4 regions of the Halopseudomonas sp. 4NH20-0008 genome follow, and region 1 is predicted to be linked to each of the others. Evidence: predicted binding sites of a transcription regulator. Region 1 holds the regulator's gene; each other region holds the start of a gene.

Region 1 (7,869 bases):
ACAGATTTACGGTGGCCATGGCTTTATCGCCGAGTGGGGCATGGAGCAGAACGTCCGTGACGCGCGTATTTCCATGCTCTACGAAGGAACTACAGGCATTCAGGCACTTGACCTGTTGGGCCGCAAGGTACTGATGACCCAGGGCGAAGCGCTGAAGTGCTTCACCAAGATCGTCCACAAGTTCTGTCAGAATCAGGAAGGCAATGAGGCCATCCAGGAATTCGTCGCGCCGCTGGCGCAACTGAACAAGGAGTGGGGAGAGCTGACCATGAAGGTCGGCATGGCGGCTATGAAGGACCGTGAGATGGTCGGTGCGGCTGCGGTGGATTACTGCATGTATTCCGGTTACGCCTGTCTGGCTTACTTCTGGGCGGATATGGCCCGTGTGGCCGTTGCCAAGCTGGCTGAAGGTACTTCTGACGAGGCTTTCTACCAGGCCAAGCTGCAGACGGCGCGCTTCTACTTCCAGCGCATCCTGCCGCGTACCCGCATGCACGTCGACTCCATGATGTCCGGCGCCGACAACCTGATGGACATGTCCGAAGAGAACTTTGCTCTGGGCTACTGATCCAGGTTGGTTGCAGCATAAAAAACCCGGCCATGTGCCGGGTTTTTTATGCCTGTCTGATGCAGAGGCTCTTGCTGGGCAAGGTGGGGATCAGTCAGCGCCGGAATTCAGCTCGGCTTCAACGATTTCACGCACCAGTTTGAAAATCTTGCGCGCCGCTGCCGGTGGCTTGTTTTCCTTGGCTTCCTTCTGCGCCTGACGTACCAGCTGCCTGAGGTTCTGTCTGTCCGTCTGGGGGTAGGCGGTCATGAAGGCCTCCTGTTCTTCGGCACTGCCGGTGAGCAGACGGTCGCGCCAGCGCTCGATCTGGTGAAAGTGCTGGGCATGCTCCTGACTGCTGCTGTCGAGGCGGCCGAGGTAGGCGCGGATGGCATCCAGATCCTGATCCTTCATCAACTTGCCGACAAAGCTCAGGTGCCGCTTGAGCGCGCCACGGGCAGTGTGCCGAGGGGCTTCTTCAAGGGCTGATCGCAGCTTGTCAGTCAGGTTAAGCTGTTGCCATTGTGCCGGCTTCAGCTCGACCAACCGATTGCCCAGGTCACGCATCTCCTGCAGCTCGCGCTTGACCTGGCTTTTGCTGATGCCATCGTCATCCTGTTCCTCGTCGTAAAACTCTGTCATGGTCACCTCATTGCGGCCCGCAGGCGGGTACTGTTCAATGCGCCATGATACCCGTTCACAGCCTGCCTGTCCGAGGTACAATGCGCTGCAGCCAAGGAGAATTCATGAAGCAGATAGACAGGGTCAGCCCTGAAGACCCGCAAGTACTGCGTGCCCAGCTGGAACAACGGGTGGCCTATATTCTCGAGGAATCCAGGCGTCAGGGCGCCAGCGCCTGTGAAGTCGGTGTCAGTCAGAATACCGGTTTGCAGGTGGGTGTACGCCAGGGGGAGGTTGAGACCGTCGAGTTCAATCGCGACCAGGGCTTTGCCATTACCCTGTATGACGGTCAGCGCAAAGGGTCCGCCAGCACCTCCGATACCTCCGATGAAGCCATTCACGCGGCCATTACCGCCGCACTGGGCATTGCCCGGCATGCCTCGGAAGATGCCTTTGCCGGTCTGGCCGCCCCCGAGTTGATGGCCACCGAACTGCCGGATCTGGATCTCTATCATCCCTGGGCCCTGAGCGCCGAGCAGGCAATCGAGCGCGCGCTGGCCTGCGAAGCCGCTGCACTGGCCGTGGACGCGCGCCTGACCAGCGACAGTGCCAATATCAGTACCCAGCAGGGTTGCCGGGTATACGGCAACAGCAACGGCTTTATCGGTAGTTCGCTGGGTACCCGTCACAGTTCCTCAGCAGTGATGATTGTCGCCTCGGAACAGGGTATGCAACGCGATTACTGGTATGACGTCGCTCGCATTGCCAGCCATCTGCCGAGTGCAGAATCATTGGGCCGCAAAGCCGCCGAACGGACACTGGCCAAGCTCGGTACCCGTCCAGTCAAGACCGCCAAGGTGCCCGTACTCTTTGCTGCCGACCAGGCTGCGGGCTTGCTCGGGCATCTGATGGGCGCGATTGCCGGCGGGGCCATTTACCGGCAGTCGAGTTTTCTGCTCGATGCACTGGGTCAGCCGATCTTTCCGGGCTGGGTCAATGTCGATGAGCGACCACACCTGCCGCGCGCGCTTGGCAGTGCGGCCTTTGATGGCGATGGACTGGCTACCCGCGCGCAGGCCTTTGTCGAACAAGGCGTATTGCGCAGTTGGGTGTTGGGCAGCTATTCAGGTCGCAAGCTTGGCTTGCCCAGCACCGCCAACGCTGGCGGCGTGCATAACCTGCATATCAGCAGCAATGCCGGTGACCTGCAGGCCCTGCTGGCCGAGATGGGTACCGGCTTGCTGGTGACTGAGCTGATGGGGCAGGGCGTTAACAGCGTGACCGGGGATTATTCCCGGGGTGCCGGCGGCTTCTGGGTAGAACAGGGGCAAATCCAGTTTCCGGTACAGGAAGTCACCATTGCCGGCAATCTGCGCGACATGTTCCGCCAGTTGCGCTGCGTCGGTTCTGACCTCGAACGCCGTGGTAACAACCTGACCGGCAGCTGGCTGGTGGATGGCATGACGGTGGGAGGGGCTTGAAAATAGCTGGAAGTTTTAAGCTTGAAGCTGGAAGTAACATCTTGGGCCGGAGAGGTTTTAGAGCCCTGCGTGCATAGGCAGAGCATGCGTAAGAAAAGAGTTGCAGCGTGCATAGGTTGCCGTAGCCTCTTCCAGCTTCCAGCTTCCAGCTTCCAGCTTCCAGCTTCCAGCTTCCAGCTTCCAGCTTTGGGCTATTCGCCTTCCTCGAAGTAATCGTTAATCAGCGCCAGCAGCTCGGCCATGGCCTGGTCGGCGTTGTCGCCTTCGCAGCTGATGCAGATTTCCGTGCCTTTGCTGGCGGCGAGCATCATCACTTGCATGATGCTTTTACCATCGACCAGCTTGTCCTCGCTGTTACCGATCCGTACCTGACAGCCGTGTCGGTTGGCGACACCGACGAATTTCGCCGCGGCACGGGCGTGCAGGCCAAGCTTGTTGATGATTTCTACGCGGGTGGTTGGCATGATTCAGGGCAAATCGCGGTGACGGATCAGCAGGTTCGAGACCTTGCCGGTGAGGTTCTGAACCAGACGTTCGGCGATATATACCGAGCGGTGGTGACCGCCAGTACAGCCAATGGCGATGGTCATGTAGCTGCGTTCGCCGGCGGCATAGCGAGGTAACCACTTTTCCAGAAAATGATGAATGTCCTGGTACATATCCTCTACCTCGGGTTGCGCTTCAAGGTAGTCACGGATGGCCTGGTCGCGGCCGGAAAAGGCACGCAACTCAGGCTTCCAGTAAGGATTGGGCAGGCAGCGCACATCGAATACCAGATCGGCATCAACCGGCACGCCGCGTTTGAAGCCAAAGGACTGCACCAATACCGATGGTCCATGGGCGCGAGTGCCGAGCAATCGTTGTTTAAGCAGGTCACGTAACTGGTACAGGGTCAGATGACTGGTATCGATCTTCAGGCTGGCCAGATCAATGATCGGCTCGAGCAATCTCAGTTCTTCAGCAATGGCTTCGCCCAGCGAATGATTCTGGTCGGTCAGCGGGTGTTTGCGCCGGGTTTCCGAGAACCGCTTGATCAGCACATCATCGGTTGCAGCCAGAAACAGCACATCGCAGTGTACGCCGGCATCACGCACCTGCTTGAGCAGTTCGGGGAAGCGTTTCAGGTCGCTGGGCAGGTTGCGCGCATCAATGCTGATGGCCACCTTGGGCAGTTCCAGTTCGGACAGATTGACCTGACGCGCCAGTTCCGGCAGCAAACCGGCCGGCAGGTTGTCGATGCAGTAGAAGCCGTTGTCTTCGAGCAGATGCAGCGCGGTACTCTTGCCGGAACCGGAGCGGCCACTGACCACAACCAGACGCATGGGGCTCAGCTTCCCGTCGCGCTGGTGGTCATGATGCGGTACAGGCTTTCAGCGTCCGGTGCGGCCCGCAGCGCTTCGCGCAGACTGGCCTGGTCGAGCTTCTCGGCCAGCATCTTGAGAATTTGCAGGTGCTGTTCGTTGGCTTCCTGGGGTACCAGCAGAACAAAGATCAGATCAACCGGTTGGCCATCGAGGGCGTCAAAGTCGATCTTGTCTTCCAGCTGCAGCAAGGCGCCGACAGCCTTGTGGCAGTCCAGCAGACGACAGTGAGGAATGGCGATGCCGTTGCCAAAGCCGGTTGAACCGAGCTTTTCACGGGCAATCAGGTTTTCATAGATGGCGTCCGGGTCCAGGTGGCTGTGCTGGGAGACCAGCTTGCCAATCTGTTCCAGTACGCGTTTTTTTGAAACCCCCTGCACACCGGCAAAGGTGCGCTCGGGGGTAAGTATGTGATCAATTTGCATGGTTTTGCGTCGGTTTGCCTTAGCGGTCGTTGACGCCCTGTTGGCGGTCGAGGTTCTTTTCCTTGTGCTTGATCAGTTGGCGATCCAGCTTGTCGACCAGCAGGTCAATGGCGGCGTACATGTCAGTATGTTCGCAGTTGGCGACGACTTCGCCGCCGGCAATATGCAGGGTCGCTTCGGCTTTCTGCCGCAGCTTTTCAACTTCCAGGGTAACCTGAACATTGGTGATCTTGTCGAAGTGTCGCTCCAATCGAGACATTTTCTCGTTCACGTACTCACGCATGGACTCGGTAATATCAACATGGTGACCGCTGAGATTCAGTTGCATACGTCTTCTCCTGTTGGACTGTGTGGCATGGGATATCCCAAGGTTATCCCATGGTGCCACGGGTAACGTACTGACTTCTTGATCCAGGCTGGTTAAACCAGCCTTTTGCGTTCGCTGGACGGAGCGATGTTCAGCGATTCGCGGTATTTGGCGATGGTGCGCCTTGCGACATCAATTCCTTGCTCTTCCAGTAAACCAGCGATCTTGCTGTCGCTCAATGGTTTCTTGGGGTTTTCTGCGGCGACCAGTTTCTTGATCAGGGCGCGAATCGCCGTGGACGAGAACTCACCGCCCTCGGCGGTGCCGACATGGCTGGAGAAAAAGTACTTGAGCTCGAATATGCCACGCGGGGTATGCATGTATTTTTGCGTGGTAACCCGCGAAATGGTTGACTCGTGCATGCCCACGGCCTCGGCAATATCATGCAGCACCAGTGGTTTCATGGCCTCTTCACCCTGCTCGAGAAAGCCGCGCTGATGCTCGACGATCTGCGTCGCGACTTTCATCAGGGTTTCGTTGCGGCTTTGCAGGCTTTTGATGAACCAGCGGGCTTCCTGCAGATGATTGCGCAGGTAGGTGTTGTCCTGGCTGGAGTCGGCGCGGCGGACCATGGACGCATAATGGTTGTTGACCCGGACCTTGGGCACGGCTTCCTGGTTCAGCTCGACTATCCAGCGGGCGTTGTCACGGCGCACGATCACATCCGGGATCACGTACTCAGGCTCGCCTGAGGCGATTTCCGAGCCGGGTCGGGGGTTGAGGGTCTGAATCAGACTGATGACCTTACCGAGTTGATCCTCCTTGAGTCGGGTGCGCCGCATGAGTTGGGCAAAGTCACGGCTGCCAAGCAGTTCGAGGTGGTCCTTGACTACCTTCATCGCCTGCTCCAGCAGCGGGGTATCGGCTGGCAACTGGCGCAGTTGCAACAGCAGGCATTCACTCAGGTTGCGAGCTGCGACACCGACCGGCTCGAACTGCTGAATACGGTGCAGGACCATTTCCACTTCATCCAGCTCGACCTCCAGTTCGGGGTCGAGTGAGGCAAGAATCTCGTCCAGGGATTCTTCCAGGTAGCCGTCGGCATTGATCGCATCAATCAGTGACAGAGCAATAATCTGGTCGGTTTCAGACAGGGGGATCAGGTTGAGCTGCCATTCCAGATGGCTTTGCAGGGTCTCACCGGTACCGGTACGGGCGGTAAAGTCCCACTCCTCATCATCGTTGCTTGGCAACGAGCTGGCCGAGGTCTGGTAGACATCGTCCCACTGGGTATCAACAGGCAGTTCGTTGGGGATCTGTTCGTTCCAGTTGCCTTCTTCTTCAGCCTGGCTGTGTTGCTCGATGGCGTCCATGGCCACCGGCTCCGGAATGGTCACTGCGGGCGCATCATCGCCGTCGGCTGCGCTGTCGGATCCGCCATTGCCGTAGTCGTCGTCACCCTCGTCAGCCATTTCCAGCATCGGATTGGCCTCCAGTGCCTCCTGAACCTCCTGCTGGAGATCCAGACTGGACAGCTGAAGCAGTCGGATGGCCTGCTGCAGCTGAGGTGTCATTGTCAGCTGCTGCCCCATCTTGAGGACGAGCGAGGGTTTCATGTTCAGACGACGTACCTTGTACTCAGGGTTGGACAGAATCCAGTGTGCTGGCCATGTGGCCAGCATGCCTTATTTGTAACCTATTTTACAGACGGAAGGCATGCCCCAGATAGACATCCCTTACGGTCTGGTTGGCCAGTACGGTATCGGCATCGCCTTCGGCAATGATGTGACCGTCATTGACAATATAGGCCTTGTCACAGATGTCGAGTGTTTCGCGCACATTATGATCGGTGATCAGCACGCCGATCCCCTTGTCCTTGAGATGCTTGATGATCAGTTTGATATCGTTGACCGAGATCGGGTCAACGCCGGCAAAGGGCTCGTCGAGCAGAATGAACTTGGGCTCGGTGGCCAGTGCACGGGCAATTTCAGCGCGCCGCCGTTCACCACCGGAGAGGCTCATGCCCAGACTGTCGGCCAGATGATGAATGTGAAATTCGCGCAGCAGGGATTCGAGTTTGCCTTCACGGCCCTGGCGATTGAGATCCTTGCGGGTCTCGAGAATCGCCATGATGTTGTCCGCTACGCTGAGCTTGCGGAAAATCGAGGCTTCCTGCGGCAGGTAGCCGATACCCTGGCGTGCTCTGCCGTGCATGGGCAGGCGGGTGACATCCACGCCGTCGACCAGAATGCTCCCCTCATCGGCCTTGACCAGGCCGACAATCATGTAGAAGCAGGTGGTTTTGCCTGCACCATTGGGGCCCAGCAGGCCAATGACTTCACCGCTCTTGATCGAGACCGACACGTCACGAACGACCTTGCGTGATTTGTAGGCCTTGGCCAGATGACGGGCTTCAAGTGTGGTCATGGCTGGGGTTCGCTGGTGTCGGTGCGACGACGGGGCTGAATGGTGATTTCGATGCGTGGCTGCTCGGCCCCGCTGGTACCACCGTTGCGCCCGGCATCGACAATCTGGCGATTGATGTCGTAGCTGATGTATTCGCCCTGAAAGGTATTGCCGTCTTGTTCCAGGAACGCGTTGTTGATCAGTACCACGCGCTCGGTATCGGCGTGGTATTCAATCGTGTTGCTGCGGGCCTTGACCGGGTTCTGATTGGCCCGTGGCGTCGATTCATAGCTGGCAGGGCTGCCTTCGCTGACGATCTTGCTGACCTGACCGTCGCTGTCGGTATTCAGCGTCACACGGCTACCGGTCAGGCGCATGCTGCCCTGGGTAATGATGACATTGCCGTTGTACACAGCCGTGCTCTGTCGTTCGTTGAGGGTTGCGCTGTTGGCCTGGATGCGGATGGGTTGGTTGGCATCGTCAGGCAGGGCCAGAGCCGTTGTCGGCCCGGATAACAAAACTAGAATACACAGGGTTTTAACGCGCCTCATGCTGACCTCGTACGGTGGACAGCAGCTCCAAGCGGCCGTCATTGAGATAAACCTTCATGCCGGTGGCAGTGGTAACGCTGCCGGCGGCCTCGATTCTAACGTCCTCGGCGGTCTCGGCATAATCCCGGTCCGGGAACAGCGTCAAGGCTTCGGTATTCATACGCGTTGTG
Region 2 (7,869 bases), on a different contig from region 1:
CTCTCAGGCGTGGATTACTCTCGGCAATGAGACCGCTGTGCAACGGACATGGGATGAATCAATAGCGGGATAAGGCAGTCAGACATGGACCTGCGCAAGCCTGAAGATAATCGCTTGCGCAGGGCCATCAAGGGCGAGGGTCATGCGCTCCCCTGTTGAGGGGCAGCCGGACTAGCCGCGTTGTCGGCAAATGGCGGGCAGAAACTCGGACTCCAGATCGGTGCGATTTTCACCAATCGCCTGCATGCCTTCTACGGCCTCATCATAACCGCATAACCAGGAAATCGGGCTGGTCGGACTACCAATGACCACCGCCGGCCGAAAGCTCAAGGTCTTACCCTGTAGGGCAGTTGAAGCCTTGTTGCCCATGGTGACATGGATGGCGCCCTGCTCCAGTACCACGCCGGTAATACGATTACCGATCAGCTGCGACGGCATCGGCAGACCTGCTGCGGCATTACTCGCAGGAAAGTCCAGGTGCTCTTCATAATGTGCATTGACCTTGGAACGCACGCCGCTGGCCATGCTGAAGGCCTCGGTAACTTCGCTACGCTGAATATAGACCTGGTAGGCCGGCAGGGATATGGACGCCAAAATTCCGATAATGGCCACCACGACCATCAGTTCTATCAAAGTAAAACCGTGCATCCTGCTCATACCACCTCTCCTAACATGAAAATCGGTGAATAGGCGCTGTTGATGAAGAACAGCACATTGGCCACTACCAGCAGTGCGATAGCTACTGAGATGACGCGCATCTGCCGCTCACACTGTTGAACCAGCTCCTGCAAGGCAATGCCCGACATGATCTGCATTTCACGACCCAGATCCATCCCGCAGCGCTGAATATCGGCCAGGTGCACGTCGATGACACTGTTGTTGTCCAGCGACGGGCGCAAAGGAAACGTCAGAATATCCTGCAAGGACAGGTACGCACGTTTGATACCTGGCAACAGAAGAAAGCCCAGGGGCAGCTTCCTGTCAGCCACCACCGGCAAACGCAGCAACCTGCGCAGGGTCAGCCCGATTAACAGCGCCAGCAGCAATAACAACATCACGGTCAAGGAAAAGACGTGCCAGTACTCATGCAGAAAGAACACACTGGCGGGCAAAGGCACATCAAAGGCCTTGAAGGTTTCAATAAAGGCGGGCAATACCTTGATCTGGTAAATCGCGCTCATGAAGAAAAAAATCACAGCAACAAAGCCCAGGTAAATCAGCACCCGTTTGAACTGCATGGCCCGGTCCACCAGACTCAGCTGACCCATGCCGGCATAGGCCCGCAGGGCGATAAGGGCCCGGTCCCGATCCGGCTCAGCCCCAAGCCGGGCAAGCAGGTCTGCCGTCAGCGAGTCAGCAACTGGCGTGCACCATAGAATCCGGCGGAGGGTGCTTGCGAGAGACGCTGGAAACAGGCAGAAAGGGGTTCGCCGTCACCCAGTTCGTGGGCAGCACGGCGACACAGATAGGCAAAAGAGTCCCATGACATTCAGATCGTCCTTCCATGGATACAGGCAATTGGGTGCTGATACTAGGGAACAGGAAAGCCGCTGACAAGCACAGGACACTGGCATAAGCCGATACCACTCCCTGACTGCGATAGCCCGCCACAAAAAACCCCGCTGGTGCAAACCGGCGGGGCTTGATGTCAATCGAGATGCGACAATCCAACCTGCAGGCAGGCCAGATTGGGACAACCGGGCTTAGCCCTTGCTGGCGCGCTTGCGCTCGTTCTCGTTGAGTACTTTCTTGCGCAGGCGAATGGACTTGGGCGTCACTTCAACCAGTTCGTCGTCGTCGATGAACTCCAGCGCCTGCTCCAGGGTGAACTTGATCGGCGGTACCAGGGCAATGACTTCGTCCTTGCCGGAGGCGCGCATGTTATCAAGCTTCTTGCCCTTGGTCGGATTGATGACCAGATCGTTGTCGCGGGCGTGGATACCAGCCAGCTGGCCTTCATAGACCTCCTGGCCGGGCTCCAGGAACAGCTTGCCACGGCTCTGCAGGGTTTCCAGCGAGTAGGTCAGTGCCTTGCCGGTGGCCATGGAGACCAGAACGCCGTTCTGGCGCTGGCCCACTTCACCGAGCTTAATAGAACCATAGTGACTGAAGGTACTGGTCATGATGCCGGAGCCGGAGGTCATGGTCAGGAAGCTGTTACGGAAGCCGATCAGACCACGAGCCGGAATAGTGTACTCCAGACGAATACGACCCTTGCCATCCGGAACCATGTTGGTCAGATCACCCTTGCGCAGACCCATCTGCTCCATCAGGGCACCCTGGTGGGTTTCCTCGATGTCGATGATGACGTTCTCGTAGGGCTCCTGCTTCTCGCCGTTGACTTCCTTGATCACTACTTCAGGACGACCTACCGCCAGCTCGAAGCCTTCACGACGCATGGTTTCGATCAGTACCGACAGGTGCAATTCGCCGCGACCGGAGACCTTGAACTTGTCCGCCGAGTCGCCCTCATCAACGCGCAGAGCCACGTTGTGCAGCAACTCCTTTTCCAGGCGCTCCTTGATATTACGGCTGGTCACGAACTTGCCTTCCTTGCCGCAGAAAGGTGAGTCGTTGACCTGGAAGGTCATGGATACGGTGGGCTCATCAACTGACAACGGCGGCAGGGCCTCAACGTTGTTCATGTCACACAGGGTGTCGGAGATGTACAGCTCGTCCATACCGCTGACGCAGACGATATCGCCAGCCTGGGCTTCGTTGACTTCAATACGCTGCAAACCGGAGTGACCCATGATCTTCAGAATACGGCCCTGACGTTTCTTGCCGTCAGCACCAATGGCGATCACCGGAGTGTTGGTCTTGACCTTGCCACGGGCGATACGACCGATACCGATCACACCCAGGAAGCTGTTGTAGTCAAGCTGGGAGATCTGCATCTGGAAGGGACCTTCCGAATCCACGGCCGGTGCAGGCACATGGTCGACGATGGCCTGGAACAGGGCATCCATGTGGTCGTCCATGGCTTCGTGGTCCATACCGGCGATACCGTTCAGGGCGCTGGCATAAACAATCGGGAAGTCCAGCTGCTCTTCAGTGGCACCGAGGTTATCGAACAGATCGAAGATCTGGTCGACTACCCAATCAGGGCGGGCACCGGGACGGTCGATCTTGTTGATAACCACGATCGGACGCAGACCGGCCTTGAATGCCTTCTGGGTCACGAAGCGGGTTTGCGGCATCGGGCCATCCTGGGCATCGACCACCAGTAGAACCGAGTCAACCATGCTCATTACCCGCTCGACTTCACCACCAAAGTCGGCGTGACCGGGGGTATCCACGATGTTGATGTCGTAACCGTTCCACTTCAGCGCGGTGTTCTTGGCCAGAATGGTAATGCCCCGCTCTTTCTCCTGATCGTTGCTGTCCATCACCCGCTCACTTTCCAGTTCCTTGCGGTCCAGGGTGCCGGACAGGCGCAAGAGTTTGTCGACGAGGGTAGTCTTACCGTGGTCAACGTGGGCGATAATGGCGATATTGCGGAGATTTTCGATCACAATGGACATCCTGGATTGCCCGACAACGGCCGGACTAACTGAAAAAAGAGGATGGGATTATACAGAGATGATGATGACAGTGTATGTTTTTTGTACGCGCTCGAGGATTTTCCGCCTTTAAGCCTCTGTCTCCCTGCCTTTTTTCACGCCGTTGATGCAGGATGTCGCAAAGCAGCGCATTATAGTTGGCCCACATAGGTGTGGGGTCGATTAAGTAGCCATGCAGGCACTACTTTGGTGCGAATCAGTGCATTAATGCACCGATTTAGTGCTTCATTCAGATGCATCTGTCCCGGCCTTTCGCTGAAAGCCCTTTGTCGTGCGGCTTTGCGCAAATGCTCCGAAATGGCACAGCTTTTGCTCACTTATAAGGCAAGCGGACGCTCAAGCCTGTTCCGCTCGCATTTAGCAGCGTCGGACCCAATGTCCGGCAAACGATTCCTTCTGGAGGAAACCATGTCGAAAGCGATTCAATTGATCAAAGAGTTTGACGTGAAGTGGGTTGACCTGCGCTTCACCGATACCAAAGGTAAGCAGCAGCACGTGACCATGCCGGCCCGTGACGTCAATGATGACTTCTTTGAAGAAGGCAAGATGTTCGACGGTTCGTCGATCGCTGGCTGGAAAGGCATTGAAGCTTCCGACATGATCCTGATGCCCGACGATAGCACTGCGGTTCTCGACCCCTTCACCGAAGAACCCACCCTGATCATCGTTTGCGACATTATCGAACCCTCTACCATGCAGGGTTACGAGCGCGATCCGCGCGGCATCGCCAAGCGCGCTGAAGAATACCTGAAGTCGACCGGCATTGGTGACACCGTTTTCGTTGGTCCCGAGCCCGAGTTCTTCGTATTCGATGAAGTCAAATTCAAGTCCGATATTTCCGGCTCCATGTTCAAGATCATCTCTGAGCAGGCTTCCTGGAACACTGACGCCGACTTCGAAAGCGGCAACAAGGGTCACCGTCCAGCCGTCAAGGGCGGCTACTTCCCCGTTCCTCCGGTCGACCACGACCACGAAATCCGTACTGCCATGTGTAATGCCATGGAAGAAATGGGTCTGACCATCGAAGTTCACCACCATGAAGTGGCAACGGCCGGCCAGAACGAAATCGGTGTGCTGTTCAACACCCTGACCGCCAAGGCTGATGAAGTTCAGACCCTGAAGTACTGCGTACACAACGTGGCCGATGCCTATGGCAAAACCGCCACCTTCATGCCCAAGCCGCTGTATGGTGATAACGGCTCCGGCATGCACGTTCATATGTCCATCTCCAAGGATGGCAAGAACACCTTTGCTGGCGAAGGTTACTCCGGCCTGTCCGACACTGCCCTGTACTTTATTGGCGGTATCATCAAGCACGGCAAGGCTCTGAACGGCTTTACCAACCCGTCGACCAACTCCTACAAGCGTCTGGTCCCCGGCTTTGAAGCTCCGGTGATGCTGGCCTACTCGGCCCGCAACCGCTCCGCTTCGATCCGTATTCCTTACGTTTCCAGCCCGAAAGCCCGTCGCATCGAAGCACGCTTCCCTGATCCGGCTGCCAACCCCTACCTGGCCTTCGCAGCGCTGCTGATGGCCGGCCTGGATGGTATCCAGAACAAGATTCATCCTGGCGATGCAGCCGACAAGAACCTGTATGACCTGCCGCCGGAAGAGTCCAAGCAGATCCCACAGGTCTGTGGCAGCTTGAAGGAAGCCCTGGAATCACTGGATGCAGATCGCGAGTTCCTGACCAAGGGCGGCGTCTTCACCAATGAGTTCATCGATGCCTACATCGAGCTGAAAGCCGCTGAAGAAATCAAGGTGCGCACCTTTGTGCACCCGCTGGAATACGACCTGTACTACAGCGTCTGATTCTGGCGCTACGGCGCAGACAAAAAGGGTGTCCATTCGGACGCCCTTTTTTTTCGCCTGTCCGCCACATCTTGCCTTCATGGCCATTCGGTGCAAGTCTTGTTTACAGACTCACAGGAGTGACACAGCATGTCCAAGATCATCATGCCGATTCTTTTTGGCACCGCATTCGCTTTGCTATCGCACCTTGCAACGGCGCAGATTTACACCTGGAAAGATGCCGAAGGCAATACGATCTTTTCCGATCAACCACACCCGGATGCCCAGGCAATTGATCTGCCGGCAACCAACGTGGTTGAGCCCCCGCGACAACCGGCCTACCAAAGCAATGGGTATGGGCAACCAGAGAACGGCGATTCTAGCGAGCAGGCAAGCTACAGCAACCTGAGCATTGTCAGCCCGGCCAATGACGAGTCGATCCGCAGCAATGAAGGCCTGCTCAATCTGCAAGTGCAGATCGAACCCGCCATGGATGCCAGCCATTTGCTGCGCGCGGAGCTCGACGGTCAGCTAGTCGGCCCCGCCTTGCCGGCAAATGGCCAAACCAGCGCCACGCTGAGCATCAGCAATGTTGATCGTGGTACTCATAACCTCAGCGCCGTAGTCGTCAATGCCCGTGGCGAGATAGTGCAACGCAGCAGCAGTGTCACCGTGCACCTGCAACGCATATCGATCAATCAACCTAGCCGCCAAACCCCCGCACCCAAACCAGCCCCCTGACAGCCTCGCCTGATAAGCACCGGGCATTATCGATGACGCATGCACTAATATAGTGCACAATCTCGTGTGCATGCGTCCTATTTTGTGCAGCCGCCGCTACGGCAGCCAGAAACACCTGCCCCAATTGTGACCTTGATGGCGGTTACCAATAGCCGCTCGCTGATCGATTCCAGCGTTAGAAAGCCTTGACCAGACTGGCTCTAACGCTGATCTATCGGCGCACGACTGGGACCTGAAGGGCTGACCTGCTGGCTACCGCTGCAATAGCCTGACGGCTTATGGCAACAGCGCCCTGAATTGGTTCGCTTCTTGCATTTGTCTGCTCAAACCAGGGAAACCCTTATGCTGCCAGACCGTTTTCTTCGCCAGATTCTCGATAACCTGACCACAGCTGTGCTGTTGCTGGATAAACGGTTGCACCTGAGCTACATGAATCCAGCTGCAGAAATGTTGCTCGCCGTCAGCGGCCAACGCGTCTCTCACCAGCACATTGGCGAACTGTTCAACGACACCCAGGTAGCACTGGAATCATTGCAGCACGCGATTGATAACGGCCACCCCTTTACCAAACGCGAAGCACAGCTGAGCCTGAATAATGGTCACTTGCTGATGGTCGATTATTCAGTCACACCGATCATGGCCGGCGACATGCACTGGCTGTTGATGGAGCTGCACCCGCGTGACCGTTTGCTGCGCATCACCAAGGAAGAGGCTCAGCTGTCCAAGCAGGAAGTCACCAAGGTGCTCGTGCGTGGCCTGGCCCATGAGATCAAGAACCCCCTCGGCGGCATTCGTGGTGCGGCCCAGCTGCTTGCCCGTGAACTACCGGATGCCGGGCTGCGCGACTATACCGATGTGATCATTGAAGAGGCCGACCGCCTGCGCAACCTGGTCGACCGTATGCTCGGACCCTACCGGCCACCGAACCTGAAGCCTATCAATATTCATGAAATCACCGAACGGGTTTACAGCCTGATCGAAGCGGAGACCCAGGGCCAGTTACAGCTGATGCGCGATTACGATCCGAGCATCCCTGACATCATGGCCGACCGCGAACAGCTGATACAGGCGCTGCTGAACATCGTGCGCAACGCCATGCAAGCGCTGGCAGAACACGTCGGGCTCGAGCAGGGGAAAATCACCCTGCGCACGCGCTCACTCAGACAGTTCACTATCGGCCAGACGCGCCATCGTCTGGTCTGCCGGGTTCAAGTCATTGATAACGGACCAGGCATTCCCGAAGAAATTATTGAAAGTATCTTTTATCCCATGGTCAGTGGCCGTGCCGAAGGCACCGGACTGGGGCTCTCGATCACCCAGAACATCATCAGCCAGCATCAGGGCCTGATCGAATGTGAGAGCAAGCCTGGCCGCACCGTATTCACCCTGTTCCTGCCTCTGGAACCCGTACCGGGAGACTAATCCTATGAGCCGAGCTGAAAATGTCTGGATTGTTGATGACGACCGATCAATCCGTTGGGTACTGGAAAAAGCCCTGCAACAGGAAGGCATGGAGCCGGTCTGCTTCGACACCGCCGACAGTGCTCTGGCTCGCCTGCAGCGCCAGCATCCCGATGTACTGATCAGCGACATCCGCATGCCTGGCACCAGCGGGCTGGAACTGTTGGCCAAGATCCGTGAACAGCACCCGAAACTGCCGGTGATCATCATGACCGCGCATTCGGATCTGGATAGCGCGGTGGCCTCCTACCAGGGTGGTGCCTTCGAGTATCTGCCCAAGCCCTTTGACGTCGATGAGGCCGTCGCGCTGGTG
Region 3 (7,869 bases), on a different contig from region 1:
GCTTACTGCCTGGGGAATTCCGGGCTTTGAGTTCACCATGAAGGAAGCGGCTTCGATTGCCATTATCGGTGGCGCGGATGGTCCGACCTCCATCTATGTGACCAGCCAATTGGCACCTCATCTGCTTGGTCCGATTGCGGTAGCGGCCTATGCCTATATGGCATTGGTTCCTATGCTGCAGCCGCCGATCATGCGCGCACTGACCACCGAGAAGGAGCGGGCCATCACCATGACCCAGTTGCGGGTGGTCAGCAAGACCGAGAAGATCATCTTCCCGATTTTGTTGCTGCTGCTGGTGGCCATGCTGCTGCCATCTGCGGCGCCGCTGGTAGGCATGTTGTGCTTCGGTAATCTGATGCGCGAGAGTGGTGTGGTTGAACGTCTGGCTGATACCGCGCGTAACGCCTTGATCAATATTGTCACTATTGCGCTGGGTCTGGCTGTTGGTTCCAAGCTCAACTCCGAGGCTTTCCTGCAGCTGACCACGCTGGGTATTCTGGTGCTGGGTGCTGTTGCTTTCTGCGGCGGTACGGCTGCGGGCGTGCTGATGGCGAAGTTGATGAACTTGGTCAGCAAGCAGCAGATCAATCCCCTGATTGGCTCAGCTGGCGTGTCAGCCGTACCCATGGCAGCGCGTGTATCGAATAAACTGGGTCTGGAGGCTAATTCGCAGAACTTCCTGTTGATGCATGCCATGGGTCCGAATGTGGCCGGTGTGATTGGCTCTGCGGTGGCTGCCGGTATTCTGCTCAACTTTGTCGGTTGAGCAGTTCCAGTCGCCCTTAAAGCAGCATAAAAAAACCGCTCATTGAGCGGTTTTTTTATGCTTGAAGAGAGAGTTGTGTTTCAGGCGCTTTGCTCTTCACCAGGCAGCAAGGCAAGGAGGGCATTCTGCTGGCGTCGGGACATCTCGCGGAAGCGAAGCAGCAACTCGCGCTCTGGATGCGTCAGGGTATCCAGCTGCTTGTCGTTGAGACTATGTCGAGTGGGATGTTCCGGCAGTGTGGGCAGGTCAAGCAGGCTGTGTTCCAGCCGGGCAATGATCTCCGAGTTCATGCTGCGGTGATGTTGTCTGGCAACTTCAGCGATATGTTCACGCATCCCTTCCGGGAGGCGAACCACGAACTTGTCAGCGGTACGGCTGGTGTAATGTTGGGTTGCAGTTTTCATATGGGCAACATTAATCGCTTGTGAGAATAAAATCGATACTGGCCAATTGAAATCTGCCAGACACCCTGTTTGCCAGTATAGCTTAAGGCATCGCCTAAAGCCTCGTTGATGCGTGACGCGCTCTGTTAGCAAGGCTTAAAGCTAACTTATACTTGGTTTTGTAGCACTTGGGCAGTATATGACGGAATTATGGCTCGTTTTTGTGACGTATTTCCGACAGATGGCGTATTGCAATGATCTGGCTACCGGTTTAACCAAGGTGGTCAAGTAGCGTCCGCATCAGTTATGATTCCGGCGCCTGCAATGCCTACCCCTCTATGAGGGTTTATCGGCTGGCAAGTTCCCTGTGCGCTTGTAGCTCAGCTGGATAGAGCGACCGCCTCCTAAGCGGTAGGTCCCCGGTTCGAATCCGGGCTCGCGCACCATTTTTGCCTAAGCCACTCCGCGCACAGCGCACATCAGAGTGCGCCGAATACCTTTTTCGCCAAGCTGGTCGCTGCTGCTGCCGGGTCGTTTCTGATCTCAGCTTCCTGCTCTGCCATGATCGCAAAAAGGCCATTCAGCGCCTGTTCGGTGACATAGCTTTCTATGCTGACATCCTGAGACTGAATTGCGCCATAGCGCGCGGCCTGTCCTGCAAACTGGTTGTATTGTTGAGCCAGCCCGACCTGTGCTGTCGCTTCGCTGACCACAGGCAGCAGGGCGGTTCGCAGTGCAGGCCTGCTGCTGCTATCCAGATACCGCGTAGCGCTGTCCTGCGGCCCGGACAGGATGCTGCGGGCATCGCTCAGGGTCATGTTCTGAATCGCCTGGACCAGCAAGGTTTGGGCATTGGGTACGGCCGCCTCGGCCGCCAAGTTCATGCTGTTTTCCAACTGCGTGACCTGTGCACCCATGCCCATCATTTTCATGGTTCTTGCTGCAGTTCCCAGGTGCCCCGGAAGACTGATGCGGCGTTGCGGGTCGTTGCTGAAACCTCCGGGCCTGCCGAGCTGTTGCACAGCGCTGTTGGCGCCTTGGATCAATGCGTCCTTGAGCCCGTTACTGGTCTCTTGCTGGGTCAGGTTGGCCAGCGACTGGGATGCGGCAAGCATGGGTGTCAGTAGCAGGCAGGCAAATGCGAGTATCCGAAGCATGAGTCAATCCATAGAATTGTTGATCAAATAACCATAGCACAGCCAGTATGCTTCTGTTTCAGACTGACGAACGGGTGTTGTCGTTAGTGCAGTTCGCGTAACATTGCTGTCCTATTGTTGTTGTTCCTGTAAGACAACAATGCCTTTTAGCTGTGACGGAGTTTGAATGCCCGGAAGTCTGTTTGCCTTTTCTTCGCTGTATTTCGCAACCCTGCTGATGCTGCTGGGTAGCGGTTTGTTGAGTACCTATCTCGGTCTGCGATTGACCGCAGAAGGGGTCAGTGAGATCTGGATTGGTTTGTTGATGAGTGGTTACTACGCGGGTCTGGTGCTGGGTGCTTCCCTTGGTCACAGATTGATAGCACGCGTCGGTCACATTCGTGCTTTTGTCGCCAGTGCTGGGCTGGTTACAGCCTCGGTGCTTGGACATGGTCTCATACCCAGTGTGGAATTCTGGTTGCTCCTGCGCGTGCTGGTGGGTATGGCGATGATGTGTCAGTACATGGTGCTTGAGAGCTGGTTGAATGAGCAGGCCGAAAGCCACCAGCGTGGGATGGTATTTGCCAGCTATATGGCGGTTACCTATCTGGGGCTGGCGTTGGGTCAGGGTGTGTTGATGCTGATGCCTGATCTGGATATTCGCCAATTGCTGTTGGTATCCATGTGTTTTTCCCTGTGCCTCGTGCCCGTTGCACTGACCCGGCGACTGCATCCGGCGCCTCTGCATCCGGCGCCAATGAAAATCCGCCTGTTCCTCAGTCGAATTCCCCAGGCCCTCACTACCGCATTGGTGTCGGGTTTACTGCTTGGTGCTTTCTATGGTTTGGCGCCGGTTTTTGCTACCGGGATGGGACTGGAGAACGCCGACATTGGTGTGTTTATGGCCATAACCATTGTTGCTGGTTTGATCGCGCAGTGGCCAGTCGGCTGGTTATCGGACCGGATGGATCGTAGTCGGATGATTCAGGTCAGTGCCTTGATCTTGGTCGCCGTCATGCTGTTAATTGCGGTTGGCGGTATGACCGGCATTGGCTTGTTGGTACTCACTGCTGTGTTTGGTGTTCTGGCCTTTACTCTGTATCCACTTGCCGTGGCCTTGGCGAATGACCACGTGGATCCGGCAGACCGGGTTGCCCTCTCGGCGATGTTGCTGGTGACCTTTGGTCTTGGCGCCAGCATTGGACCCTTGCTTGGCTCGTTGGTCATGAAGGTGCTGAATGCGAGCATGCTCTATGTCTTCATGGCCTGCTGCAGCTTGATACTGGTAATTAAAGTCAGACCGGAAACGGTCACAGGTGATCACCTGGTAGACGATGCGCCGATACAGTTCATGCCAGCAGCCGGTAACCTGGCCAGTTCACCCTTGGCAGCGGCGCTGGATCCACGGGTTGACGAGGAAATGGTTGAGGAGCATATGCGCGACGAGATGGACCAGTATGCGGTTGTCCAGTCACAAAACGATGAAGATCAGGACGATCACCGTCCTGGATAGCATCAGTCTGGCGGGTTCAGAACAGGTCTTCTTTTTCCAGTCGTCGTGCTTCGCGTTGCAGATGATTGACGAAGCGATCAACCTGACGCTGCGCCAGGGCGCTGATCTGGCGAAAGCGCAAGCCAACCTGGGTTTCGTCTGCACCCTCATCAAATACGGCATGGCGAATCTCGATTTCAACCGCCACCTGGCCGATATCCGGCAGATCAAGTTGACAGGATTCGAATACATCGCCTGGGGTCAGCAGGGTGCGACAGTCTCCTTTGAAGCGACCTTTGCAGCCGGTCGCGGAAATATCGATCATGCTCCCTTCAGCAGACAGCGTCTTTTTGCCATGGACTAGTTGTACGCCTACCACAAGGCTGCGGCGGATCGCTGCGCGATAGGCGCCACGCTTCTGATGGTAGATAAGCTCGGTTGGCAACTTGGCCATGTAAGCGGGCATGTCATCCAGCATGACTTTTTCCAGGCCGGGACAGTCCCAGCGGATATGCACACCCTCACGCCAGGCATCAATGCGCATGGACTCGCCCTGGGTTGCGAAGCGATCACCTTCCCTGGGTATCATTTCATCCAGCCAGATGTGCTTGCTGTCATTATCCAGCTTGATTATGAAGCTTTGAAATTTCTGAGAACGATCAGTAAAAGTGATGCTGAGCTGCTCACGGGCCAGATGCAGGTTACGTAATAGAGAAAAAATCTCTACCGGCGAGTGGACTTCTCGAGGCGCCTGCGGGCCGGCTTCTTGTTCAAATAACCTGGACACTATGCGTTCTCAATCACGGAGCTCTCAACACTGAGAAGGATAAGGGGGGGCTGCCATAAGATGGCATTTTGGCATCCATTCAAGCCTTGCTCAAGCTTCGATTGTTTGAGCCTCGGCTGGTGATGCCTTGACTGTCATAGACATGCTGACTGGACTCGCCTTGATTGCGCAGAAGATCCAGCAGGTGGCCGGTAGCCTGTTGATTGTGTCTGACCAGTCGGGCATTGCGTTCGTTGGCACTGTTGCAGCGCTCGAGTGCATCTTTGAAGGATTGAAACTGCTGTTTGGCGGTGTCACTGGCGTGGGTAAGAACCCATTGCTCCAGATCAGGCCCGGGAAGCATGCCATGTTCCTTGCACAGTCGAGAGATGAGTTGGTCGTGTTCAGTCAGCGTGTTGATCAGAGGGGCCTTTTCGGCCAAAAGAACTTCCAGGCTTGCCATATCCCGGGCAATCAGAAAATCCCTTTCTCTGTCTAGCAGATCAGCAAAGTCCAGACAGTTCTGGCTGGCGTTGGCAAAGAGTTGTTCAAACTGTTCCATCCGGATGCTCCGCTTTAACAGGTTAAGCAAAGTCTCCGGATGGTAATCCGGATTACTCTTCCAGAGCCAGCAGCTTGTCAGCTATTTTGCTGCTGTCAGCCTGGTAGGTACCTTCGCTGATGGCCTGGCGCAATTGGGCGACACGCTCATTGTCAACAACGGGCAGATCGCGCAGGCGTTCTTCAATGGTTTGAATTTGCTGGGCCTGACTGCTGAGTGTTACACCGCCATCACGGGGTGGCGGGGAAGGCGCCTCGGATTGTGCTGTCGCACGCGGGGCTTCCACTGCATCGCGTTTGCCGTTATTTGCACCAGTCTGCGCGCTGCGGCTGGCGCCGTTGCTGCTATTGGATGCGTTGAAGTCGATAACCATTCTGTTTTCCTCAGAACCTGAATGTTTTACTGAACTCTATAACGGCAGGCAGGCCAGAAACTTTAGAAAAAAATAGTGTGAACCAATACACATTTGCTATATGGCTCACAGAGTCTAGTTTACCCCATGTCAGGGGCATTTTCACAGAGCCACTTCTACCTGCCCTGGACCTAGAACCCGGGCCGAGATAACCCGCCCGGAACGGCTGTTGCGCACCCGAATTTGGCTGCCAGTATTCCCGCTTTCCAGCGCTTCACCGGGCATGCGTACGTCTATCTGGCGATTGTTTGCGCTAATGACAACCTTGTCGCCACGCTTGACCACTTCGTCCTGTTCAAGCGCATTGGGTGCCAGCACACTGTCGGCGCCAAGCTGTCGTCTCAGTCGCATGCCGACAACCTGTTGTGGGTCTGTCAAATAGGCATTGCCCAGCAAGCCGACATCACGTTCCAGCATGGCGATATCCTCAGGACTGACGAGACTGTGTCGCGGTAAAGGACGGGTAAGAACGAGAACGGATTGGAACAGGCTGACCTGTGCTGGAACAAACAGGCGCCATCTTACCGCCGGACTCTCGCAGCTGATCCGCACTGTGACCCTTCCGACGGGTTCAGCAGGGCTCTCCAGGCTGGCATTCAGGGATTGTTCAGGGCAGAGCGGTAGGCGTAATCGTGGATCCAGACGATTAACCTGGATCTGATGACGAGCATCACGCCCGCTGTTGGCAAGATAGTCTTGTATTTCCTGCTCAAGAAAGTGCTCTGTCGTGCCGATAAGCTGTTCGATCAGCGGGTTGGCTGAAAGGCCGGCGCAAAAAAATATCGGTAAGACCGCGCACCCTGTGAGAAAACGCATACAATTAACCCTGATGACCTTTGGTTTGGTTTGTCAAAATAATGTCTTTGACAGACGCTTTCCTTAATCAGCAGCAAAATGCGTGCCGCTTTCCCAGCAATCATGAGGAGCTTCCTATGGCTGGCGTAATGGATTCGGTCAACCAGAGAACCCAGTTGGTAGGCCAGAATCGCCTTGAACTCTTGCTTTTCCGGCTTTCCGGTTCGCAGCTTTATGGTATCAACGTTTTCAAGGTCAAGGAGGTGTTGCAATGCCCCAAACTGACCCTGTTGCCGCGCTTGAATCCGGTTGTCCGAGGCGTGGCACACATTCGTGGTGGTACCTTGCCCATAATCGACTTGAACAAGGCAACCGGTGGGCCCGGGCTGGAAGATCTGTCCACGGCCTTTGTGATTATCACTGAGTACAATTACCGGGTTCAGGGCTTTCTGGTACGTTCGGTTGAGCGCATCGTCAACATGAATTGGTCAGAGATCCACCCGCCGCCAAGGGGGACCGGTCGTGACCATTACCTGACGGCCGTCACCCGCGTGGACGACATGATGGTGGAAATCATCGATGTTGAGAAGATCCTCGCTGAGGTTGTACCTACGGTAGAGACCATTTCAGACGGCGTCATTGACCAGCAGACCCAGGTCGAGGCTCAGGCCAGCCGGGTTTTGATCGTTGATGATTCGTCGGTGGCACGCAAGCAGGTCATGCGCTGTTTGCAGGAAGTGGGTGTTGAAGTGGTCGCGCTCAACGATGGCCGGCAGGCTTTGAACTACCTAAAGGACATTGCTGATCGCGGTGAGTCGATTGACAAGCACCTGCTGATGATGGTGTCAGATATCGAGATGCCGGAGATGGATGGCTATACCTTGACCGCAGAGGTGCGCAACGATCCGCGGATTAATGGCCTGCATATTCTCTTGCACACCTCGTTGTCAGGGGTGTTCAATCAAGCCATGGTGAAGAAGGTAGGTGCTGATGACTTTCTTGCTAAATTCAAGCCTGATGAGCTGGCTCAGCGGGTTATCGATCGCATTCATGCACTGCGGATAGCGCCAGATGCTTGAGGCTATAATCAATCTGACAATGGGATGGACTGCGTGACCTCAGCCAACAAGGATTTTCAGGTTTTTCGCGAATTTCTGGAAAAAGCCTGTGGCATTGTGCTCGGGGATAACAAACAGTACCTGGTCGCCAGCCGGCTCAATCGGCTGATGGAGCAGCAAGGTATCGGCAGTCTGGGTGAGTTGGTCACGCGAATTCAGTCGCAACCCCGTGCCGGATTGCGGGAAGCGGTCGTTGACGCCATGACGACCAATGAAACCTTGTGGTTTCGTGACGTTTATCCCTTTGAAGTGCTGAAGACCCGACTTATACCCGAGTTCATCAAAGGCAACCCCGGTCAGCGTTTGCGCATCTGGTCGGCAGCCTGTTCCTCTGGTCAGGAACCCTATTCCCTGAGCATGAGTATTGATGAATTCGAACGTAGTAATCTGGGTCAATTGCGCGGTGGAGCTCAAATAGTGGCTACGGATCTGTCGGGCG
Region 4 (7,869 bases), on a different contig from region 1:
ATGGACATGCTGCACGATCCCTATCAATCGGTGGCGCCCGCTGAACTGACCCGTTCACTTGATCGGGTTGAGGAAGGCAGCAACTTGCGCATGCAGGTCCTGGGTGAAGATGGCATTGGTGAGCCGCGTACCTTCTTTGTTCTGGTGCCGGTACCGGATGGTGACAGCGCCGAAGAGCGCATGGAAAAACTCGGCCTTGAGCTGATGCAGGATGGTGACCGCACCATAGTCGACATGGTTACCTATGGCAGCCTGGCGGCTGATCTCGGGTTCGAGTTTGATCAGGAAATTCTTGAGGTCATGGCCCCGGTTGATCGCTGGGCCAAGGAATGGATGTGGCTACCGGGCTTTGGCCTGTTTGCGCTGATTATTGGCCTGCAATGGCTGCGTCGTCGCCCGACAATGGCTTAAGGAGTGCTGACCATGTACAAGAAGATTCTGCTGCCCATCGACCTGAATCACAAAGCTTCCTGGGACAAGGCCCTGCCGGTGGCACTCAAACTCTGTCAGGACTATAACGCCTCACTGCATCTGGTCAGCGTCCTGCCCAACTTCGGCATGCCGCTGGTGGGTGGATTCTTTCCCAAGGAGTTTGCCGAGAAGGTCAAGAAAACCCTGACCGAACAACTCAAGGAATTCGTCAGCCAACAGGTCCCCAAAGGCATCAAGGTGCAACGTATTATCGCCGACGGCAAACCCTATGAAGCCATCCTGCGGGTTGCGAAAAAACTTGAAGTCGACTTGATCGTTATGTCGTCGCATAAACGCAAGCGGGTTGAGGATTTTGTCCTCGGTACCAATGCATTGCGCGTAGTTCAACAGGCCAAACAGTCGGTAATGATCGTGCGCTGAGCTTGCGTGCTGGCACCTGGCATAGTGCTTGCTTGTCTTTAGCCAACCAGAGTGCGCCTGATACCCCTTGTTGCGAAACGCAGCGGGTTTTCAGCGACTCATTAACGACAACGGCGTCGTGTACACAGGTCAGCAGCACCACCTGTTTGCACGGCGCTTTTTTATTTGCCAACGGATACCACCATGAGCAAGACAACTCCACCGACAGCCAATCCACTGGCTTGGGTCGCCGGTAGCGATGCACCGGAAAAGCCTCTGCTGAACATCGGTTACCTGCCCCTGACTGACTCTGCCTCGCTAATCGTGGCAGCCACCCAGGGCTTTGCCGAGCCCTACGGCCTTACCCTGACGTTGCAACGCCAGGCATCCTGGTCAGGATTACGTGACCGTTTGCTGAGCGGTGAACTGGATGCCGCCCAGGGTTTGTATGGGTTGATATACGGCATGCACCTGGGGATTGCTGGCCAGAGTACGCCAATGGCCGTACTCATGGGGCTGAACCAGAATGGTCAGAGCATCAATCTGTCGACACGGCTGCTTCAGGCTGGCGTCAACTCACCCGAGACGCTGTGCCAGCATGTGCGTCAGGGTGCGCGCCTGCGTCTGGCGCATACCTTTCCCACCGGCACCCATGCGATGTGGCTGTACTACTGGCTGGCGGCCTATGGACTGGATCCCATGCGGGATGTCGAGACGCTGGTAATCCCACCCTCACAGATGGCCGACCACCTGGCAGCGGGTCATATTGATGGCTTTTGCGCCGGCGAACCCTGGGGTGCCGATGTGGTAAAACGCGGACTCGGCTTCACATTGGCCAGCAGCCAGTCGATCTGGCCGGATCATCCGGAAAAGGTCCTGAGTTGCACCCGCGACTTTGTCGAGCGCTACCCCAACACCGCCCGCGCCTTGGTGATGGCGGTGTTGGATGCCAGTCGCTTCATTGATCAGAATGAAGCCAATCGTCGCAGTACCGCACAGCTGATCAGTAGCCCGGAGTATGTCAACGCCAGCCTGGCAACCCTGCAACCGCGGCTGCTGGGCGACTATGATGACGGCGCCGGGCAGAGCTGGCATGATCCGCACGCGCTGCGCTTTTTTGCTGAAGGCGCGGTCAACCCACCCTATTTATCGGACGGCATCTGGTTTATGACCCAGTTCCAGCGCTGGGGCCTGTTGCGACAGGAGCCGGACTACCATAAGGTCGCCTCGGAAGTGCAGCAATTGAGCCTCTACCGTGATGCCGCACAGGCGCTTGGCATTGCCCTGCCTGTTAGCGAACAGCGCAGCAGCACGCTGATTGATGGTCGTATCTGGGATGGCAGCGACCCACATGCCTATGCGCGCAGCTTCACTGTGCCGGCCCGGACAGGAGCCAACTGATGCGCATCCTGTTGATCAACGATACCGCCAGAAAAGTCGGCAACCTGCGCGACTCACTGATCGAGGCCGGATTTGAGGTGCTTGACGAGTCCGGTTTGTCCATCGACCTGCCGGCCCGGGTGCAGGCTTGTCAACCCGATGTGGTGCTGTTCGACAGCGATTCGCCCGGCCGCGATGTCATGGAACAGGTCTGCCTGGTCAGTCGCGACCAACCCAGACCCATTGTGCTCTTTACCGACGAACACGACCCCGAGGTCATGCGCCAGGCCATCCGCTCCGGCGTCAGCGCCTACATAGTCGAGGGTATTCAGAGCAAGCGCCTGAAAGCCATTCTGGATGTGGCCATGGCGCGTTTCGAGAGCGATCAGAAGCTGCGTGCAGAGCTGCATGAGCGGGAACAGCAGCTGTATGAACGCAAGCGCATCGAAAAGGCCAAGGGCCTGCTGATGAAGATGAAGGACTGCAGTGAGTCCGAGGCGCATACCCTGATGCGGCGCCAGGCCATGAGCCGGCAACAGAAAATCATTCAGGTCGCCGAACAGATTATCGCCATGCACGAGATGCTCAGCGAGTAACCCTTCCGCCCTCTGGCATGCTTCCTGCAAATTACTTGACTTGCAGCCAACGCCGGTTGCGCAACAGACAACGACGTCATCCCCACTCCCCGCGAATTGCGGGGGTGGGGGTGGCGTTTTTTTTTGCCGCAACGACGCCGGCAATGCCCCGAATCACACGCTGTAGCACATTTAAGGGACACGCAATGAACACAAGCTTCTGGAAAGCCGGTCACGCGCCAACACTCTTTGCCGCCTTTCTCTACTTTGATCTGAGCTTCATGGTCTGGTATCTGCTGGGCCCCCTTGCGGTGCAAATTGCCACCGATCTGGACCTGACTGCACAACAACGGGGCATGATGGTCGCCACACCCATTCTGGCGGGGGCGATATTGCGCTTGCTGCTGGGCTTTCTGGCTGACAGGTTGTCGCCCAAGACGGCCGGCATCATTGGCCAGGTGGTAGTGATCATTGCCCTGCTGGTGGCCTGGGTGCATGGCGTAACCAGTTATCAGCACGCGCTGCTGCTCGGCCTCGGGCTTGGCTTTGCTGGCGCCGCCTTTGCCGTTGCCCTGCCGCTCGCCTCACAGTGGTATCCAGCAGAGCATCAGGGCAAAGCCATGGGCATTGCCGGCGCGGGCAACTCCGGCACGGTATTCGCAGCCCTGTTTGCGCCGGGCCTGGCCTATCTGTTTGGCTGGCAGAGCGTATTTGGCCTGGCACTGATTCCCTTGGTAGCCACGCTGATCATTTTCATTTTGATTGCACGCAATGCACCCCAGCGGCCCAAGCCCAAATCAGCACGCGATTATCTACAGGCGCTGAATGATCGCGACAGCTGGTTGTTCATGTTTTTCTACAGTGTCACCTTTGGCGGTTTTGTCGGCCTGGCCAGCGCCCTGCCCGGCTACTTCAGCGACCAGTACGGACTGAACCCGGTCACGGCCGGTTACTACACCGCCGCCTGTGTGCTCGCAGGCAGTCTGATGCGCCCGCTCGGTGGTGCGCTGGCAGATCGCATCGGCGGCATTCGCTCACTGCTGTTCATGTACTCGATTGCCGCAGTCTGTATCGCGCTGGTCGGCTTCAACCTGTCCAGCTCAATTGCTGCACTGGCACTGTTCGTTACCGCTATGCTCGGGCTGGGTGCGGGTAACGGCGCGGTGTTCCAACTGGTTCCGCAGCGTTTCCACCGCGAGATTGGCGTCATGACCGGCCTGATCGGCATGGCCGGTGGTGTCGGCGGCTTTATTCTGGCCGCAGGCCTGGGCTCCATCAAACAGCACACCGGTGACTATCAACTGGGTCTCTGGCTGTTTGCCGCGTTGGGCCTGCTTGCATTGGTCGGCCTGTTCAGCGTCAAGCGTCGCTGGCGCACTACCTGGGGCTCATCGGCCATGACCTCGGCTCGAGTCTGACGATGGCTCTGCAACTGCATACCGACCAGGCCACCGCCGCAGGCCTGCGCAAGGATAACCAGGATGCCATTCGCGTGGTCACCCCGGCCCCGCGCCTGGCCGCCAGCAAAGGCCATCTGGTGGCGCTGGCTGACGGCGTCAGTCAATGCCGGGACGGTGGCCTGGCGGCTCGGGCAACACTGCAGGCACTGGCGCTGGACTACTACTCCACACCAGAAACCTGGTCTGTCACCCAGGGATTGGAACGCTTGTTGACCGCACATAACCGTTGGCTCCGTGCCAACGGTGGCGGGCAACCCCTGCTGACCACACTGAGCTGCATGGTGTTGCGCGGCTGCCGTTACACCATGGCGCATATCGGCGATTGCCGGGTTTACCTGTGGCGCGCCGGACGCCTGCAGAAAATCAGCAACGAGCATGTCTGGGAGCAACCCGGCATGCAGCATGTATTGAAGCGCGCCATGGGGCTGGATGAGCATCCGTTGATCGATTATGTCGAGGGCGATCTGCAGGTCGGTGATCGATTTCTTCTGCTCAGTGATGGCGTCTGGGCTCACCTCAGCGACGAGGCCATCAGCAGTCTGCTGGCGGCCCAGGGCAACAAGGTCGAAGGCCTTTGCCAGCAGATGATCGATCAGGCTCTGGGCAACGGCAGCCAGGATAACCTCAGCGCCTTGCTGCTGCATGTCGATGCGCTGCCGCAGGCCAGCCTTGAAGACAGCTTGCAACCCGCTGAGGAGCGTGCAGTTCCGCCACGTCTGAAGCCACAGCAACCCTTTGAGGGCTGGACGATTTGCCGTGAACTGGCTGAATCGCGGCAATCTCTGTTGTACCGGGTCAAGGACAGTCTGGGTCATCCCTGGTTGCTCAAAACCCTGCCGCCGTCCCGACAGCACGACCTGGCAGCCTGTCGGGAATTACTGCAGGAGGAATGGTTTCTGCGTCGAGTGGCCGGGCGCGGGATCCCGGAATTGCATCCCATGCCGGAGCGTCGTCACCATTACTACGTGATGCGTGAATACCCCGGCAAGAACCTGGCTCAACACAAGGGTGCGCATGGGCTCTGGAGTCTAGCCCAGTTCCAGCAGTTGGCGCCGCAGCTGTTGCGCGGGGTGGGCTGGCTGCACAGACGCAATCTGGTGCACCGCGACATCAAACCGGACAATCTGCATCTGGGTGACGACGGACAATTGCGTCTGCTGGATTTCGGACTGGCCTTCTGTCCGGGCCTGAGTACCTGGCATGCCGGCAGCCCGGTGGGCACGCCCAGCTACATTGCCCCGGAGATTTTTGCCGGCAGTGAGCCCAGCCCCGCACAGGATCTGTATGCCGCCGGTGTCAGCCTGTACTTTCTGCTCACCGGCCAATATCCCTACGGTGAAATCGAAGCCTTTCAGCGCCCACGCTTCAATCAAGCTGTACCGCCGAGCCGGTATCGCCCGGACTTGCCCGCCTGGCTGGATGACTGCCTGCTCAAGGCAGTGGCGATTGATCCGGCGCAGCGCTATGAAACGGCTGAGGAATGGCTACTGGCTCTGGATCAGGGCGACCGTTTGCCACCCGCCTGGCAACCGTTGATCGAGCGTGAGCCGTTATTGGTCTGGCGCAGCGTGGCGCTGATCGCCCTGGCGTTCAACCTGCTGTTTGTTGTGTTGCTGCTGCACTGACTGAACGGGCGCACCAACACGGCGCAAGATGCATCAAATAAGTGCAGAAAAAATAGTTAAATTAGACGCAAGTACCTGAATAACCGGGATTTGCAAGACTGGCACAATGCGTGCATTGGCTAGATCAAGATACTCAATTCAGCGTGGCTATCAACGGCGATAGCGCGCTTCCTGACTGAACAGGAACCGGACAAAGGCGTCCTACCGTGCGAACGGTGGGACGCCTTTTTTGTTTTCGCTCAAGCTTACGGAGCACAGCATGCAAAAGCTCAAACTGGTGATGGTCGGGAATGGCATGGCCGGGGTACGCACCCTGGAAGAACTGCTGAAACTGACACCTGACCTGTACGACATCACCGTGTTCGGTGCCGAACCGCATCCCAACTACAACCGTATCCTGTTGTCACCGGTTCTGGCTGGTGAGCAGACCTTTGACGAGATCATTCTGAATGATCTGAACTGGTACAAGGATAACGGTATCACCCTGCACACCGGCCGCAAGATCGTGAAAATAGATCGCAAGGCGCGCAAGGTGTTTGCCGATGACGGCACTGAGGCGGACTATGACCGCCTGCTGCTGGCCACCGGCTCAAATCCCTTCATTCTGCCGATTCCGGGCAACACCCTGGAGGGGGTAATCGGCTATCGCGATATCGCCGATACCGAAACCATGATGGAAACCGCCAAGACCCACAAGCATGCAGTGGTCATCGGTGGCGGCCTGCTGGGACTGGAAGCGGCCAACGGCCTGAAGCTGCGCGGCATGGATGTGACCGTGGTACATATTGGCGAATGGCTGCTGGAACGTCAGCTCGACCGTACCGCCGGTGATCTGCTGCAGAAGTCTCTTGAAGAGCGCGGCCTGAAATTCCTGCTACCGCAATTTACCAGTGAACTGCTGGACAACGGTGATGGCCGGGTTTGCGGCGTCAAGTTCAAGGATGGCAGCGTGATCCCGGCAGACCTGGTGGTCATGGCCGCCGGTATCCGCCCCAACAGCGATCTGGCGGAAAGCGCCGGTCTGGCCTGCAATCGCGGCATTCTGGTCAGTGACACCCTGCAGACCTATGACCCGCGCGTCTATGCCATTGGCGAGTGTGCCAGCCACCGCGGCATCGCCTATGGCCTGGTAGCCCCCCTGTTTGAACAGGCCAAGGTTTGCGCCAATCACCTGGCGATGCTCGGTTACGGTCGCTATGAAGGCTCGGTCACCTCGACCAAACTCAAGGTCACCGGGATTGATCTGTTCTCCGCTGGCGAGTTCATGGGCGATGATGGCAGCGAACAGATCACCCTCTCCGACCCCATTGGCGGCGTCTACAAGAAACTGGTGATCAAGGACAACATTCTGGTTGGCGCCTGCCTGTACGGTGATACCGCCGATGGTGGCTGGTACTTCCGCATGGTCAAGGAGCGCGCCAACGTCAGCGAGATCCGCGACCACCTGATGTTCGGCGAAAACGCCATTGGCGACACTGGCCATCAAGGTCAGAGCAAAACCACCAACATGCCCGATGATATGGAGGTCTGCGGCTGCAATGGCGTGTGCAAGGGCACCATCGTCAAGGCCATTCAGGAACACGGGCTGTTCAGCGTCGACGACGTGAAGAAGCATACCAAGGCCGCCAGTTCCTGTGGCTCCTGTACCGGACTGGTCGAGCAGATCGTGATCAACACGGTCGGCGGTGCGGCAGACGTCAAGCCCAAGAGCGAAAAGGCCGTATGTGGTTGTACCGATCTCAATCACGGCCAGGTCCGCAAGGCCATCCGTGAGCATCATCTGATCAGTATTCCGCAAGCAATGCGCTTTATGGAATGGCGCACGCCCAACGGCTGCGCCACCTGCCGTCCAGCGCTGAACTACTACCTGATCTCGACCTGGCCGGGTGAAGCCAAGGATGATCCGCAGTCGCGCTTCATCAACGAGCGCGCCCATGCCAACATCCAGAAGGATGGAACCTACTCGGTCATTCCGCGCATGTGGGGCGGCATCACCAA

What was found. The regulator sigma-54, encoded in region 1, starts transcription at its own class of promoters, with help from an activator protein. The targets are predictions, from matches to a motif close to ANTGGCATNNANNTTGCTNT.
Region 2: a site for sigma-54 is predicted at 3,860-3,879, ahead of glnA (glutamate--ammonia ligase). Genes of this name have one in related genera too.
Region 3: a site for sigma-54 is predicted at 6,404-6,423, ahead of flgA (flagellar basal body P-ring formation chaperone FlgA). Genes of this name have one in related genera too.
Region 4: a site for sigma-54 is predicted at 5,969-5,988, ahead of nirB (nitrite reductase large subunit NirB). Genes of this name have one in related genera too.

The regions. Positions count from the first base shown of each region.
Region 1 is NZ_BAAJMD010000010.1:114,973-122,841, forward strand. It holds gene AC27HQ_RS11625 (phenylacyl-CoA dehydrogenase) at 1-568, shown strand, start outside; gene yjgA (ribosome biogenesis factor YjgA) at 659-1,189, opposite strand; gene pmbA (metalloprotease PmbA) at 1,294-2,649, shown strand; gene AC27HQ_RS11640 (HPr family phosphocarrier protein) at 2,841-3,113, opposite strand; gene rapZ (RNase adapter RapZ) at 3,117-3,971, opposite strand; gene ptsN (PTS IIA-like nitrogen regulatory protein PtsN) at 3,977-4,435, opposite strand; gene hpf (ribosome hibernation promoting factor) at 4,455-4,763, opposite strand; gene AC27HQ_RS11660 (RNA polymerase factor sigma-54) at 4,856-6,358, opposite strand; gene lptB (LPS export ABC transporter ATP-binding protein) at 6,444-7,169, opposite strand; gene lptA (lipopolysaccharide transport periplasmic protein LptA) at 7,166-7,699, opposite strand; gene lptC (LPS export ABC transporter periplasmic protein LptC) at 7,686-7,869, opposite strand, start outside.
Region 2 is NZ_BAAJMD010000009.1:106,531-114,399, reverse strand. It holds gene AC27HQ_RS10790 (pilin) at 172-657, opposite strand; gene AC27HQ_RS10785 (hypothetical protein) at 654-1,268, opposite strand; gene AC27HQ_RS10780 (hypothetical protein) at 1,346-1,489, opposite strand; gene typA (translational GTPase TypA) at 1,704-3,515, opposite strand; gene glnA (glutamate--ammonia ligase) at 3,972-5,375, shown strand; gene AC27HQ_RS10765 (DUF4124 domain-containing protein) at 5,505-6,095, shown strand; gene glnL (nitrogen regulation protein NR(II)) at 6,438-7,517, shown strand; gene ntrC (nitrogen regulation protein NR(I)) at 7,522-7,869, shown strand, end outside.
Region 3 is NZ_BAAJMD010000006.1:134,646-142,514, reverse strand. It holds gene AC27HQ_RS08035 (sodium ion-translocating decarboxylase subunit beta) at 1-766, shown strand, start outside; gene AC27HQ_RS08030 (Arc family DNA-binding protein) at 847-1,170, opposite strand; tRNA gene AC27HQ_RS08025 (tRNA-Arg) at 1,519-1,595, shown strand; gene AC27HQ_RS08020 (DUF4197 domain-containing protein) at 1,629-2,306, opposite strand; gene AC27HQ_RS08015 (MFS transporter) at 2,473-3,798, shown strand; gene AC27HQ_RS08010 (flagellar brake protein) at 3,815-4,564, opposite strand; gene AC27HQ_RS08005 (flagella synthesis protein FlgN) at 4,644-5,105, opposite strand; gene flgM (flagellar biosynthesis anti-sigma factor FlgM) at 5,158-5,478, opposite strand; gene flgA (flagellar basal body P-ring formation chaperone FlgA) at 5,620-6,333, opposite strand; gene AC27HQ_RS07990 (chemotaxis protein CheV) at 6,450-7,391, shown strand; gene AC27HQ_RS07985 (CheR family methyltransferase) at 7,425-7,869, shown strand, end outside.
Region 4 is NZ_BAAJMD010000008.1:25,621-33,489, forward strand. It holds gene AC27HQ_RS09575 (TRAP transporter permease) at 1-411, shown strand, start outside; gene AC27HQ_RS09580 (universal stress protein) at 424-852, shown strand; gene AC27HQ_RS09585 (CmpA/NrtA family ABC transporter substrate-binding protein) at 1,036-2,232, shown strand; gene AC27HQ_RS09590 (ANTAR domain-containing response regulator) at 2,229-2,807, shown strand; gene AC27HQ_RS09595 (nitrate/nitrite transporter) at 2,993-4,204, shown strand; gene AC27HQ_RS09600 (bifunctional protein-serine/threonine kinase/phosphatase) at 4,207-5,871, shown strand; gene nirB (nitrite reductase large subunit NirB) at 6,131-7,869, shown strand, end outside.